3 regions of the Rhodococcus jostii RHA1 genome follow, and region 3 is predicted to be linked to each of the others. Evidence: riboswitches for the same ligand, from Rfam matches in the RefSeq annotation. Region 3 holds a riboswitch; each other region holds the start of a gene.
The links. A riboswitch is a leader RNA that binds a small molecule or an ion and turns the genes downstream of it on or off. The one in region 3 is predicted to bind cyclic di-AMP.
Positions count from the first base shown of each region.

Region 1 (4,924 bases), 6.3 Mb from region 3:
CGGCGATCGCCGCGTTCCGGGGACTCGGCGGCCGCACGCTCGAAGACGCGCTGTCGGACGGACTCTCGACGGCGGCGCAGTCGATCGACAGCGGAGCGGCCGCGACGCTGCTCGCGCGGTGGGCCGAACTCACGTCGGGACTGGCCACCAGCAAATAGCCGGCGGAGCTACTCGCCGATCGAGAAGCCCGCTTCCACGTCGGCGCTGGAGTAGGACTGGAACGCGATGTGCGTCGCCGTCCGGGAGACGCCGTCCACCTTGTTGATTCCCTCGGTGACGACCTCCGCGATCTTCGCGTGGTCCCGGACCCGCACGATCGCGATCAGGTCGACGTCGCCTGCGCAGGAATAGACCTTGTCGACGCCCTCGATGTCGGCGACGGCCTGAGCGGTCTCCGGGATGCGGTGGGCTTCGGCGTGGATCAGGACGATGGCGTTGATCATGATCGCCAGCCTAAGCGGTGGTCGGCGGAACCCGGTGCGGGTGGTCGGCTCTCGGCGTCCCGTGTCGACGCGCTCCCCGCTCGCGCGAGTGCGCACCACTCGGACCAGGATCCGGCGCCCCGTGCGGGCTCGCACCAGCCCGCGGAGGCGCTGACGATGCGGGTGTCCTCCTGGTCGAGCCAGCGCGCCAGCAGTCCGGCCTCCTCGGGGGACGCGCCGCGGAGCGGAGTTGCGTCGGGAACGACGGTTTCGGCGGTGAGGACGAGCGCATCGACCACCGGCATCGGGTGGATTCCGCGCCGCGCGCAGCCCGCGGACGCGAGCCGCCCGGAACGGATCACCGCGAACTCCCAGCCGCCGGTCGCGGCCGGGCGAGCGGCCACGAGCTGATCGAGCGCGGTGAGGGCGGCCAGGCGCTGCATCCTCCGCAACGCGAGCACGACCTCGGCGGTGCGATCACGCAGGCGTGCGGCGTTCTCGAACAACTCGCCTGCGGCCAGCTCCTCCACCTGTGCGCGCATGCGGTGCAGCGGCGCGTCGTCCAGGCCGCGCAGGAACTGCCGGAAGAGTTCCGGTCCGGGACGGTAGGCGTCCTCCGTGGCGCGGTCGTGGACGGACGCCGGGCAGCCTGCGAGCTCGCGGGGTGGGCACTGCGGACCGTGCTCCCTTCCCTTCGGGATGCGGCTCGTGCAGGTGCGGAGAATGCAGTACTCGGCGAGGACGTCGGCGAGGTCGACGGCGGTCGAGCGCGACCGGAACGGACCGAGCGAGTCGGCGGTCGGGGTACGCACCACCGACAACCGGGGGAAGGCCTCCACGGTGAGCGTGATCCACCAGCCGCGTTTCGGGTACTTGGATCTCCGGTTGTACGGAGGCGTGTGCGCTGCCAGCAGCCGGAGCTCGCGCACACCGGCCTCGAGTGCGTGCGCGCACTCGACGTGGTCGATCCGGGTGGTCAGCGCCACCATCTCCTTCATCCGGCCGCGCGTCTCGGAGCCGGTGAAGTAGTTGCGCACCCGCCGGCGCAGATCGGTGGCTGTGCCGACGTACAGGACCTCGTCGGACGGTCCGCGGAAGAGGTAGACGCCGGGGGCATGGGGGAGATGGCCGGCGAGCGAGCGTTTCGCCCGCTGGTGCGAGGAGACGTCGGGAAGGTAGTCGACGAGCTCGGTGAGACTGTGCACTCCCTGATTGCCGACCCTCGCGATGAGGGCGTGCAGGACGTCGACGGTGGCACGGGCGTCGTCGAGTGCGCGGTGGGTCGGAGTGGTCCCGACGTCGAACAGCCGGGCCAGCGACGACAGCTTGACCGACGGCGCTTCGTCGCGGCTGAGGACGCGCCGGGCCAGTTTGACGGTGCAGAGCACGGTGAACTTGGGCCAGGGGGTGTCGGTCGCGGACGCGGCGGCCTTGAGGAAGCCTGTGTCGAACGGGGCGTTGTGCGCGACGAGCACCGCCCCGCGTGCGAACTCGAGGAACGCCGGCAGCACTCGCTCGATCCGCGGGGCGTCGATCACCATGGCGGTGGTGATGCCGGTGATCTCCACGATGTGCGGGGGAATGGACCGCCCCGGGTCGACGAGGGTGGCCATTTCGGCGATCACCTCGCCACCGCGGATCTTCACGGCGCCGATCTCGGTGATGGCGTCCTCGCCCGGCCGCGCTCCGGTGGTCTCGAGATCGACCACCACGAACGTGGTGTCCCGCAGTGGGGTGTCGAGCTCGTCGAATCTCAGCTGTTCGGGTACACCGGGGACGCTCACGGCTCAGAGCGTATGGACGGGCACCGACAGAACCGCCCGGCGAGCCCGAAGAGCCCGGAGAGACGAGGATCACACTGCCCGCCTCGGGCGACGGTCGCGGGCGGTGCGAGGGTCGGGCGCGCGACCGCGAAGGAGGGGTCCGGACGGGGCGGGGACCGGTGCCGGCAGGTCCGGCGCGTGCGGCGGGTGCGGTCCGCGGCACCCCGCTGAACAGCAGGAACACTGGTCGAGAAGACATCGGGGAGTCGTCAGGCTCCGCGAAAATGCCCACTCCCGCTATCGAAAAGGGATCGGAAACCAACCGCCTGTTATCCAGTCGTTACCGAATGTGGGTATCGCGCGCCCGCGAAGCCCAAATCGGCCCAAACGGACACTTTCCGCGTGTCCCGGTCGACATCGGGGTATTCCATTTCGTAACCTTCCTGAGACCTAGCGGAGTCTCGCAGCCCCAACACCGGGGCAGCATCGCTAGTCACCGCCTAATCGGTCTCTCGCGAGAGTGGCCGTACCGGGAACCCAAGTTTCTACTGGGGTGAATCCCGCCGGGACGTCCTCACGCACCGGTGGGTAGGGCTGATCTTCCCAGCCCGAACCCGTCAGCTAACTCGGTCGGCGGATGAATGGAAGAAACGGAGTACCCCTTTCGTGGCGTCACAAGTTTCCAAGCGGAATGTGCGACGGGCAGTCGTCGCCGGCGCGCTCGCAGTCGGAGCGCTCACCGCTACCGCGGCCCCCGCGGCCGCAGATCCCGTCACCATCCCCGGAGTCGGAACCTTCGAGATCCCGGGTGTCGTCATCCCGCAGATCCCCGGTGTCCCGAACCTGCCTGCGCCCCCGGCGCCGGCCAGCACCGCAGGTGACAAGGCCGTTCAGGCCGCACAGACCAAGCTCGGCTCGCCGTACGTCTACGGCGCCGCCGGCCCCAACTCGTTCGACTGCTCCGGTCTGGTGCAGTGGGCGTTCAAGCAGGCCGGACTGAACCTGCCGCGCACCAGCTACGCGCAGGCGGCGGCAGGCACTCCCGTGTCGCAGTCCGATCTCCGCCCCGGCGACGTGGTCTCCTTCTACGGCGGATCGCACTCGGGCATCTACGCCGGCAACGGCAACGTGATCCACGCCTCCACCGAGGGGCAGCCCGTCAAGCTGGCGCCCATCGCGTCCATGCCTTTCGACGGCGCACGCCGCTACTGATCCACACGCGACGCGAGGCATCCACCGAGTCGAGCGCGGGGATGCACGGGGTAGCTTCGTAGGATCTCGCACGACCACCGAGGGTGGTTCGAATCACGATTCGAACCCACCCTCGATGTCGTTGCGCCCCAGGCAGACAGCGTGTCGTTCACCCGTCGGGTGGTCCCCGCCACCCCGTTCGTGACACAGGTGGACACAAACGTATGCCATTCCGTAACCTATCCGAGACCTTGCGAAGTCTTGTCGCGCCAACCGGGCGGCAACGCGGGTCACCACCTCTTCGGCACTCCACGGTCGCATCGGCCGAGGAAATCCCTGAGCCGCGCATCGGACACCCGACCCGGCTGGTGGAGAGCGACGATCGGAGAACTGCATTTCCGTGGCCTCACACAAGATGAAGCGCTCCCTGGGCAGCGTGCTGACCGCCGGCGTGCTGTCGGTGGCGCTCGTGTCGCTGCCCGCGATCCAGGCGGGTGCAGACCCGGTCACCACCAACCCGACCGACGCGCTGACAAAGCTCGGTGACCTGTCCCGGCAGTCCGAGCAGACGTCGGAGGCACTCCACAACGCGCAGATCGATCTCGAGGCCAAGCAGTCGGCGCAACGCGACGCCGACGCCGAGCTCGCGGCGGACCAGGGTGTGCTCGACGCCGCCAACGCGCGCGTCGCCGTCTTCCAGCCCGTCGTGAACAAGCTCGCCACCGCCAACTACCAGGGCGCACGGACCAATCGCCTCTTCGCCGTAATGGTGAGCGATTCGCCGCAGCAGCTCCTGGACCAGATGTCCGCTCTGGACGCCATCTCCAACGACACCCGCAATCAGGTCGCGCAGTTCCAGTCCGCCACATCGGAAGCCACGAAGGCCGCCGAGGCGTCGAAGAAGTCCGCGGATGCCGCACGCTCCGCGACCGAGCAAGCGAAAGCGGTGAGCGACGATCTACAACGCAAGCAGAGCGACCTGCAGGCGCAGATCGCCGACGTGATCAAGGCATTCGGAGATCTCACCGGCGCCGAACGCGACCAGCTGGCGGGGACGCCGTTCCCGCCCGGCTTCGACCCGAACACGATCCTCGCGCATCTCACCCCTGGCTCGGGCACGAGCGCGCTGCAGGCAGGCATGACCCGTATCGGCGACCCCTACGTGTGGGGCGCCACCGGTCCGGACGAATTCGACTGCTCGGGACTCGTCGTGTGGGCGTACAAGCAGATCGGCAAGACGCTGCCCAGGTCCAGTCAGGCGCAGGCCAGCGGCGGCACCCCGGTGTCCCGCGACGCCCTGCAGCCCGGCGACGTCGTCCTCTTCTACAACGACGCGTCCCACGTCGGCCTCTATGCCGGCAACGGCAACATTCTCCACGCCTCGACGTTCGGTGTTCCGGTGAAGATCGAGTCGATGGCGAAGTTCCCCTTCTACGGGGCGCGCCGCTACTGACGGCGACCGTCCGACAGCGGCGGCCGGGTGTGCTCATACACTCACCGGCGTGCCCGCTTCAGACCCGTCTCCCGCAACGGATCCGACCTCGCGCC
Region 1 covers NC_008268.1:1,197,295-1,202,218, reverse strand. The annotation lists gene trpD (anthranilate phosphoribosyltransferase) at 1-158, shown strand, start outside; gene RHA1_RS05440 (Lrp/AsnC family transcriptional regulator) at 168-443, opposite strand; gene RHA1_RS05435 (DEDD exonuclease domain-containing protein) at 440-2,206, opposite strand; cyclic di-AMP (ydaO/yuaA leader) riboswitch at 2,673-2,837, shown strand; gene RHA1_RS44465 (NlpC/P60 family protein) at 2,852-3,397, shown strand; gene RHA1_RS05425 (C40 family peptidase) at 3,777-4,829, shown strand; gene RHA1_RS05420 (hypothetical protein) at 4,879-4,924, shown strand, end outside.
Region 1: another riboswitch for cyclic di-AMP. It lies ahead of RHA1_RS44465 (NlpC/P60 family protein); the one in region 3 lies ahead of RHA1_RS34290 (transglycosylase family protein).

Region 2 (4,924 bases), 2.3 Mb from region 3:
CGTCATGACCATCGGGCTCGTCCAGACCGTCCTCACCTACCGCGGGAGCACCCTCCTGCCCGGGCTCGGCGGAAAACGTCCCGACCTGGCCGAACAAGAAGTGACCGAGCCCCACTCGACCCACCGGGCCGACCGATCGACAGGAAATGTGACGTAAGTGAGAATGCAGGCGCGAACCAAGAAGATCCTGGCACTGATTGCAGTGGGGCTGATGGTGGTCCTGGTGGCCTTCGTCGGAGTCCTGTACGCACTGGTCCGCAACTCCTCGCCCCGCCTGCCCGAGATCACGGCCTTCGCCCACAACCGGGCCGAGCAGATCCCCCCGCTGGCGTACTGCAACCTGTATCTCGAGGACTGCACAACCGGTGACCTCGCCGAGCTCGACGTGCCCCCCGGCTCCTCGCTGCAGCTGTCGCTGCCGCAGGAGATCGTCGACGCGCCGTGGCGCATGCTCGTCGTCTACCAGGACGCATCGGGACAGGTCGTCGTCCAGGAACAGGCCCACCGCGCCGGTGAGACCCGCGCCGTGACCGTGCCCTCCTCGGAAGACCTGCAGCTGGCAGGCGTCGAGATCCAGCTGCCGTCCGCCGTCATCGACGAGCAGGGGCTCACGAAGGCCCGGGCAGCCTGGTCGATCAAGACCGCCTAGCACGACACACGAAGAAGGCCCCTGCGCCGGAGCGCAGGGGCCTTTTCGTTGTCCGTCGAATCAGCTGTCGAGCTCGCGCGCGACGGCGCGGACCACCTCGGAGATGCGCTGGGCGGTCTTGCGGTCGGGGTACTTGCCCTTGCGCAGATCGGGCTGGACCTTCGCCTCGAGCAGCGTGATCATGTCCTCGACCATGCCGTGGAGTTCGTCCGGCGTGTGCTTCTTGGCGGACGGCTCCTTGCGCGCGGCGTTTTGACGCAGCGACGGCGCCGGGTCGAGCACCTTCAGGCTCAGAGCCTGGGGGCCGCGTCGACCGGCGGCCATGCCGAACTCGACGCGCTGGCCGGCCTTGAGGCCCTCGACGCCCTCGGGAAGAGCGGACGAACGCACGTAGACGTCCTCCCCCTCCTCCTGCGACAGAAAGCCGAAGCCCTTTTCGACGTCGTACCACTTCACCTTGCCGGTCGGCACCGCGTTCACCCGCTCATCACTTGGAGTGCAGTTGGTTGCACTTGGTATGCAAAACAGCGCGCCCCACCTCTGGTGCGGGACGCGCAGTGCCCACAGTCTACCTTGCAGAGACCCCCTCCGACATCCGGGTTTCCAGGCACTATCGTTGCTGGTGTGGCCCACGAACCGACTCCTCCGAGCACTCCTCACACACCCCGGAGGAGCGACGGACTCCTGCGCGTCGCACTCGCCCTCTTCGCGATCGGCTTCGTCGCGATCGTGGCGATCTTCCTGACCCCGGTGCTCTCCGATTCCGAACCGGGCCTCGTTCTCTATCTCATCGCCCTCGCGTGCCCGATCGGCTTCCTCCTCGGAATCGTCGCGGCGCTCAGACAGGGCAGACGCTCGCGCTGACACACCCGACCACCGACCGATGGGACGATCATGAGAATTCTGCTCAACATCATCTGGCTGATCTTCGGCGGTCTGTGGCTGGCGCTGGGGTACTTCGTCGCCGGAATCCTGTGCTGCATCCTGATCATCACGATCCCGTTCGGCATCGCGTCGTTCCGGGTCGGCGTCTACGCGCTGTGGCCGTTCGGGAAGACCGTCATCGACAAGCCGACGGCCGGTGTCGCCTCGCTGATCGGCAACGTCATCTGGTTCGTCATCGCCGGTCTGTGGCTCGCGATCGGGCACGTCGTGACGGCAATCGCCATGGCGATCACGATCATCGGGATTCCGCTCGCGGTCGCAAATCTCAAGATGATCCCCATCTCGCTCATGCCCCTCGGCAAGGACATCGTCGACGCTCCCCAGTGATGTGAGCTTCCTCACATAACGGCCCGGTAACGGAAGGGCAACGGCTCGGCGATACGCACGTCTCGTCGCCACTAGCTGGGAAGAGTCCCTGCGCGCCCAATGAGGCCCCGCAACAGGCGAAGACACTCCGCGTTATCAAATGGTGACACTGCGGCCTCGGCCCGTTACCGTCGTCACCGGCCGAGGAAACATCGGTCACATCCGGCCCGCCGCGCCAAACCTCGTCCCGCGGGTACCGGAGTCCCGACGAAGCATTCCAGGGACGAGGACGGGGGACCCAAAGTCCTCCAGGGAACGCAAGTTCTCAGACGGACACCGGCCCGAATGTGCTTCGCACACTCGGATCTTGGGGTGAAGCCAGACCCTCTCCAGCCAGGAGAGGCGAGGCCGGGCGACCTCTCAGCCCGAACCCGACAGCTGACCTCGCAGGCGCGTGTGGAGAGGATCTCGACCACTATGAGCGGACGCCATCGCAAGCCCACCAACACCGGCCGCACCGTCGCCAAGGTCGCCGTCACCGGCGCCATCATGGGCGTCGCCGGAGCAGCCTTCTCGGGCACCGCGAACGCGGCACCCGACTCCGACTGGGACCGCCTCGCGCAGTGCGAGTCCGGCGGAAACTGGGGAATCAACACCGGAAACGGCTTCCAGGGCGGACTCCAGTTCTCCCCGAGCACCTGGAACGCACACGGTGGAACCCAGTACGCGGCCACCGCCAACCAGGCCTCGCGTGAAGAGCAGATCGTCGTCGCCGAGAAGGTCCTCGACTCCCAGGGCTGGGGCGCATGGCCGTCCTGCTCCTCGAGCCTCGGCCTGAGCAGCGCACCCACCCAGCGCACCGCCCCCGCAACCGTGCCCGAGGCCCCCGCGGCGCCGGCACTCCCCGACCTCACGGGCGGCGTCCCCAGCACCAACGGCACGTCGCAGTACGCCGGTGCCGTCGACAACGCGATCGAGGCCGTCAAGGCTCAGGGCATCGCGATCGATCCCCAGATCCTGCAGCTCATCGACGCGAACAAGGGACTGCTCCCGCAGTAATCCCCCGCGACTCACAGAAGAGGGCCCTGCACCGATCCGGTGCAGGGCCCCTCTTGTGTCGTCGGGTCAGCGGTTGATCACGGTGTGCGGATGCGCGTACGGCAGCGAGTCCGCCGGCAGCGGGAACTCGGTGTCCTCGCCGAACGGGGACAATCCGCCCGCACGGCTCGACGACAGTTCGGTCACGGCGCTATCTCCATCGGCGGTTTCGGGCCACCCTGGATCCACGTACTGCTTCTTCGAATTGTTAGCCACGGTGCCATTTTGACAGGAGCATTCGGCGACGTACAGCCCAGGTCTCTAATCTGATAGTCGATGACCGACACCGACGACGCCACCGCGAGCACCAACGGCACCGCTGCCTCCCCGCGCGGAGCCGCGACCCTCGCGGACTGGCTGGCCGCGCGCAGCGACGCCGAACTGACGGATCTGCTCCGCAAGCGCCCCGACCTGGCGGTTCCACCGCCTGCCACGATCGTCGTCCTCGCCGGCCGCGCCGAACAGCGGGCATCGGTGGCCCGCGCGGCCGACAACCTGACGTCGCTGGACTTCGGCATCCTCGAACTCCTGGCGCTCGAACGGGCCGACGAGGTCGCCGTGCCGCGGGCCACGCTGCAGGACGCAGTGGGGTCGCGGGCGACGAAGAAGACCGTCGACGCCACGCTGGACGGCCTGCGGTCCGTGGGGATCGTCTGGGGGGACAAGACGTCGCTGCGCATCGTTCCCGCTGTCGTGGCCACCATCCCGTGGCGGGTCGGACGCAGCGCCGAACCCGACGAGACGCTGGACGAACCCGGCATCACGGCCGCGCTGGCCGGACTGCAGAGCGTCGAGCGGGACATCCTGGAGACCCTGTCGAAGTCGAGTTCGATCGGACGCACCCGGGACGCGGCCCCGGGAACACCCCCCGACCGTCCCGTGCAGCGACTCCTCGCCGCCGGGCTGCTGCGGTGGATCGACGACGAAACCGTCGAACTGCCCTATCAGGTGCGGCAGGTCCTGCGCGGGGAGGCCGTCTTCGACCCCACGTCGCTGGCCGCTCCCACCGTCACGGGCCGCAAGCACAAGCCGACCGACATCAACGCCGCCGCGGCAGGTGAGGCGCTGGAACTGGTTCGCCACTGCGAGGACGTCGTCAAGGCTCTCGGCGAGATCCCGGCGCCCGCCCTGCGGGCAGGTGGGCTCGGTGTCCGCGAACTGCGCCGGATCGCCAAGACGTCCGGCATCGACGAGAACCGGCTGAGCCTGCTCGTCGAACTGCTCTCCGCTGCGGGACTGATCGCGAGCGGCACCCCGGATCCGGCGCCGACGTCCGACAGCGGGGAGAACTACTGGGCCCCGACCACCGCGGTCGACAACTGGCTCACCGCGCCGGTCGCCCGGCGGTGGCACGCTCTGGCCGCCGCGTGGCTGGAACTTCCGCGCATGGCGTGGTTCATCGGCATGCGCGATGCCAACGACAAACCGGTCGCCGCGCTGTCCGAGGAGGTGCGCGCGCCGTCCGCGCCGCGCGACCGGCAGGCGATCCTGGGACTGCTGGCGGAACTGGGCAGCGGCCACTCGGCGGATCCGGCGGAGGTCAGCCGACTGCTGGCGTGGCGCCGCCCCCGCTGGGGTGCCCGGTTGCGGGTCCACGCGGTCGAACGCACCCTCGACGAGGCCGCGACGCTCGGACTCGTCGCCCGCGGAGCGCTCAGCTCACCCGGACGCGCACTGCTCCACGGCGGCGACGCCGAGGCCGAGATGCACGCGTCGCTGCCCGAACCCGTCGACCACGTCCTCGTCCAGGCCGACCTCACCGTCGTCGCCCCCGGCCCGCTGACTCCGGACCTGCTGGAGCAGATCACCCTGGTCGCGGACATCGAGTCCGCCGGTGCGGCGTCGATGTACCGGATCAGCGAGGACAGCGTCCGGCGTGCCCTCGACGTCGGGATGACGGCGGCCGAACTGCACAGCCTCTTCGCG
Region 2 covers NC_008268.1:5,238,922-5,243,845, reverse strand. The annotation lists gene RHA1_RS24280 (MFS transporter) at 1-157, shown strand, start outside; gene RHA1_RS24275 (DUF2771 domain-containing protein) at 164-649, shown strand; gene RHA1_RS24270 (cold-shock protein) at 710-1,120, opposite strand; gene RHA1_RS24265 (hypothetical protein) at 1,274-1,513, shown strand; gene RHA1_RS24260 (YccF domain-containing protein) at 1,544-1,921, shown strand; cyclic di-AMP (ydaO/yuaA leader) riboswitch at 2,156-2,369, shown strand; gene RHA1_RS24255 (transglycosylase family protein) at 2,378-2,959, shown strand; gene RHA1_RS24250 (hypothetical protein) at 3,026-3,214, opposite strand; gene RHA1_RS24245 (helicase-associated domain-containing protein) at 3,275-4,924, shown strand, end outside.
Region 2: another riboswitch for cyclic di-AMP. It lies ahead of RHA1_RS24255 (transglycosylase family protein); the one in region 3 lies ahead of RHA1_RS34290 (transglycosylase family protein).

Region 3 (4,924 bases):
AAACCGATGCGCCAGAGCTAGTGGTGTGTCTCGCAAATAATTCTTGATCGATTCGATAGAATCCGTACATGAGGAACCCGGTACCAGCTTTGGAGATTTCCGATGGGCAGCGCGTTGTACTCGAGTCGTTGGCGCGGTCGCAGTCGGGTGCACATCGGGAGGTGGTGCGGGCCAAGGCGTTGTTGATGGCGGCCGAGGGCATGGCTAACACTGCTATCGCGCAGGCGTTGTCGGTATCGCCGGGATCGGTGGCGAACTGGCGGGTGCGGTTCGCCGAGGACGGCATGGCGCGGTTGGGTGAGGTGCGCAAGGGTCGTGGTCGCAAGCCCTCGATCCCGCAGGAGAAGATCGAGGAGATCGTGGACCTGACGCAGAACTACCGCCCGAAAGGCGAGACTCATTGGAGTTGCCGGACGATGGCAGAGTATGTCGGGGTCTCCAAGGACACCGTCCAGCGCGTGTGGTCTGCTCGCGGACTCAAGCCGCACAGGGTCGAGACGTTCAAACTGTCGAATGATCCGCGATTCGAGGACAAGCTCGTCGACGTCGTCGGTCTGTATCTGAACCCGCCCGAGCGGGCGATCGTGTTGTGCGCGGACGAGAAGTCGTCGGTGCAAGCCCTCGACCGGACCCAGGCCTCGCTCCCGATGATCAAGGGCGCGGCGAGACGATGACCCACGACTACAAGCGTCACGGCACCACCACCTTGTTTGCCGCGCTCGACGTCCTTACCGGCAAGGTGATCGGCCAGTGCCTGCCGCGCCACCGTCACCAGGAGTTCTTGAGATTTCTGCGCACCATCGACCGCGAGGTGCCCAAGGACTTGGAGATCCATCTGATCCTGGACAACTACGCCACCCACAAGCACGAGAAGGTCCGGGCTTGGCTCGATAAGCATCCACGGTTCCACCTGCACTTCACTCCCACCTCCTCCTCGTGGCTTAATCTCGTCGAACGTTGGTTCCGAGAGCTGACTGATAAAGCTCTGCGGCGCGGGGTCTTTCACTCCGTACCGCACCTCATCGCCTCCATTGAGGAATACCTCGATGCCCACAATGAAAGCCCCCGACCGTACGAATGGACCGCGACCGCCGAATCCATCCTCGCCAAGGTTGCGCGCGGCCGCGTCGCACTGGAAAAGATCAGCTAAATCAGAGACACACCACTAGATCCACCGAAAACCTGACCCTCACGACCAGGCGACAGAAGAGGGGCCCTGCACCGGATCGGTGCAGGGCCCCTCTTCTGTGAATCGCGGGGGATTACTGCGGGAGCAGTCCCTTGTTCGCGTCGATGAGCTGCAGGATCTGGGGATCGATCGCGATGCCCTGAGCCTTGACGGCCTCGATCGCGTTGTCGACGACACCGGCGTACTGCGAGGTGCCGTTGGTGCTGGGGACGCCGCCCGTGAGGTCGGGGAGTGCCGGCGCCGCGGGGGCCTCGGGCACGGTTGCGGGGGCGGTGCGCTGGGTGGGTGCGCTGCTCAGGCCGAGGCTCGAGGAGCAGGACGGCCATGCGCCCCAGCCCTGGGAGTCGAGGACCTTCTCGGCGACGACGATCTGCTCTTCACGCGAGGCCTGGTTGGCGGTGGCCGCGTACTGGGTTCCACCGTGTGCGTTCCAGGTGCTCGGGGAGAACTGGAGTCCGCCCTGGAAGCCGTTTCCGGTGTTGATTCCCCAGTTTCCGCCGGACTCGCACTGCGCGAGGCGGTCCCAGTCGGAGTCGGGTGCCGCGTTCGCGGTGCCCGAGAAGGCTGCTCCGGCGACGCCCATGATGGCGCCGGTGACGGCGACCTTGGCGACGGTGCGGCCGGTGTTGGTGGGCTTGCGATGGCGTCCGCTCATAGTGGTCGAGATCCTCTCCACACGCGCCTGCGAGGTCAGCTGTCGGGTTCGGGCTGAGAGGTCGCCCGGCCTCGCCTCTCCTGGCTGGAGAGGGTCTGGCTTCACCCCAAGATCCGAGTGTGCGAAGCACATTCGGGCCGGTGTCCGTCTGAGAACTTGCGTTCCCTGGAGGACTTTGGGTCCCCCGTCCTCGTCCCTGGAATGCTTCGTCGGGACTCCGGTACCCGCGGGACGAGGTTTGGCGCGGCGGGCCGGATGTGGCCGATGTTTCCTCGGCCGGTGACGACGGTAACGGGCCGAGGCCGCAGTGTCACCATTTGATAACGCGGAGTGTCTTCGCCTGTTGCGGGGCCTCATTGGGCGCGCAGGGACTCTTCCCAGCTCGGGGCGACAAGACGTCCCCGTCGCCGAGCCGTTTCCCTTCCGTTATCGGACCGTGATGTGACGGAGCTCACATCACCGGTGCGTCGTCGATGTCCTCGCCCGGGCGCATGAGCGAGAGGGGATCATCTCGAGATTCGCGGCTGCGAGTGGGAGTCGCTGGCCGGAGCGCTGTGTCGCGACGAGGCCCTTGCCTCGATGGTTACCGACCTCGACACCAGAAGGGTGCGCCTCGGCCTTCTCCCCGAGGTCGGGCGGACGATGTCGCGTGGGCCTGTTACTCGTCCGGTGCCGGTGACTCGGTCGCCCCCTCGAGGCGCTGACCGGAGTCGAGGGGCGAATCGATGCATTCCGGGCCCGCTGGGGAGGATGACCGTCCATGAAGCCCGGCCGCGTAAACGCAGTAGTCTCCGTCGTCGATGTTGAGGCCGCCGTTGCCTGGTACACGACGTTTTTCGGCCGACCTGCCGACCGTCACCTGCCCGATCTCGCCGAATGGCAGCTCACCGGTAAGTCGGCCCTGCAACTGGCACTGGACCCGTACGGCGCCGGCAGCTCCATAGTGGCGTTCGAGGTAGACGGCATGGACGGTGTCCCCGCCGACCTCGAACACCGCGACATCATCCCGGGAAACGATCATCGACGGGACAGCGACGATCACCGACCCCGCAGGCAACCGGATCAGAATAGCGGCGCGTCACCCGTAGTCATAGTCTACGCAGTGGCGCCGAATCCGCTGCAAGAAAATCTGTTTGAGGCACCGACACGGAACACACCGCCGCTCCGACCAGGAGCACCGATGCCGCGACCACCGCCGGGCGAGCACGACTTCCGTCCCACCCTCGGCGAGGAACTGGCACGGATAGATCTGACCGTCCGCGCGAAGCGCCTCGAGGACCTGCCCACCGACCGAGTCGCTGCCGTAGCGGAGCAGATAGCGCATCGCCGAACGTACCGCCCGCCGGTACTTCGATCACGGCACCGTGCGCACACGACACCCGATGGGTCCGATCGCTGTCTGAGACCTCGAACGGTGGGTACGCGGGGCGTGAGAGGACCCCACTTATGTTGATCAGAGTCGACCCCGCACCAGCCGCGCTCCGCGCACTCCACACCGTGCACGAGCGCGGACAGCGCCCGGACAGGCCGCGCGTGCGGCCATGATTGTTCATCTACACCAGCTAGCGTCGCCGATCGTGACAACCTTGCGCGGCCCGGCGCTAGCCCTTCTGCGGTTCAACTACCATCTGGCCCGCATACCGTTGCAGTGGGCGGAATGGGTCGTGCTGTCCCGGCTCGACGAGCAGGCCTCGACACGTCTGGCGTACGAGCAACTCCTCATCGACTGCGACCGGCTGGCGGCACGGCTACTCGACGACGAGGAGGCGGCCCGGCGAGCCGACGACCTGGATCGGCACGCCCTGCTCGTCCGGACCGTGATCGCCGGGACTCTCACCGGACCCAACGCCGAGGGGTCCTGCTCCTCGACGAACAGCGGGAGCGCTTCCAACACCGGCAGCGCGAACGCAAGTTCCCGAACGCGCCGCTATGAACGAGTTGCGCTCATCGGGCTCCACCCGGCCAGGCGATCTCGGCGGATACCTCCTCGAGGCGACGTGTGGCTCTTTCCAACCGGCCCTCGAGTTCGAGGATTTCCACCACCAGCTCGTCCCGCTCGGCGAGCCAGTCGGCAACCGTGCGCTGATAGGATTTCATCTTCATCAGTTCACGATACGCCCAGGTCAACGGCCGATGCCCACCCCAAGTGCCCCGGTCCATCGCTGACCCTTCTTGGTGCGCTGCGTGAGCTCCAAGGCATGGCAGCAACAACGTCAGTACGTGAAGACCGAAGCCGATCGGGGACGACAACGAGCAACCTTGCCACCTCGTGTGGGCATGCCCTCGACCTCTGCGCGGACCACTGTTGGATGCGGGCCCCTGCGTGTGAGAGGTGATGGGCGGGTAAGCGTCGAGTCATGAGCACAATCACCGAAGCAGTCGACGTCGCTGTCCCGATCCGCGTGGCGTATGACCAATGGACCCACTTCGAGTCGTTTCCTCAGTTCATGGAGGGGGTGACGGAGGTTCGGCAGATCGATTCCACCACCACCCATTGGGTGTTGGACATTGCCGGGCAGAGAAGGGAATTCAACGCCACGATCACCGAGCAGCACCCCGACGAGCGGGTGGCGTGGAGGTCCGACGTCGGCCCCGACCACGCCGGGGTGGTCACCTTTCACCGGCTCGACGACACCCACACCCGGGTCACCGCGCAGATGGATATCGATCCGGACGGAATGGTGGAGAGCGTCGCCGACAAGCTTGGTGTCCTGACCCACCGGGTGAAGTCCGACATGGCGAAGTTCAAGGAGTTCATCGAAGCGCGCGGCACCGAAACCGGCGCCTGGCGCGGGAACGTCGACCGCCCCGACGACACACTTCCCGACCAGTCCTGACCGCGCGCACCGCCGTCCAGGATTATCGGTGGATGCCGTGCCGCGAAGATGTGGTGGTGGGAAACGACCATCCGCTGGACGCGCATACTGCGTCCGGTTCGGGGTACCCCACCCGAACGCTGCCCGCGGCTCGACGGCTGTCCGCAGGCGGCGAGACCCTCGACCGCTGACCCCATCGGCCGAGGGCCGTCACCGCGCGTGGACCGAGGACGAACAATCGAACCCACCTCTCTTCGGGCCGCG
Region 3 covers NC_008268.1:7,513,885-7,518,808, reverse strand. The annotation lists partial or broken gene RHA1_RS34295 (IS630 family transposase) at 69-1,150, shown strand; gene RHA1_RS34290 (transglycosylase family protein) at 1,263-1,844, opposite strand; cyclic di-AMP (ydaO/yuaA leader) riboswitch at 1,853-2,066, opposite strand; gene RHA1_RS49635 (hypothetical protein) at 2,503-2,901, opposite strand; partial or broken gene RHA1_RS52215 (hypothetical protein) at 3,386-3,777, shown strand; gene RHA1_RS50735 (hypothetical protein) at 3,789-3,947, opposite strand; gene RHA1_RS34275 (SRPBCC family protein) at 4,202-4,681, shown strand; gene RHA1_RS50730 (hypothetical protein) at 4,714-4,851, shown strand.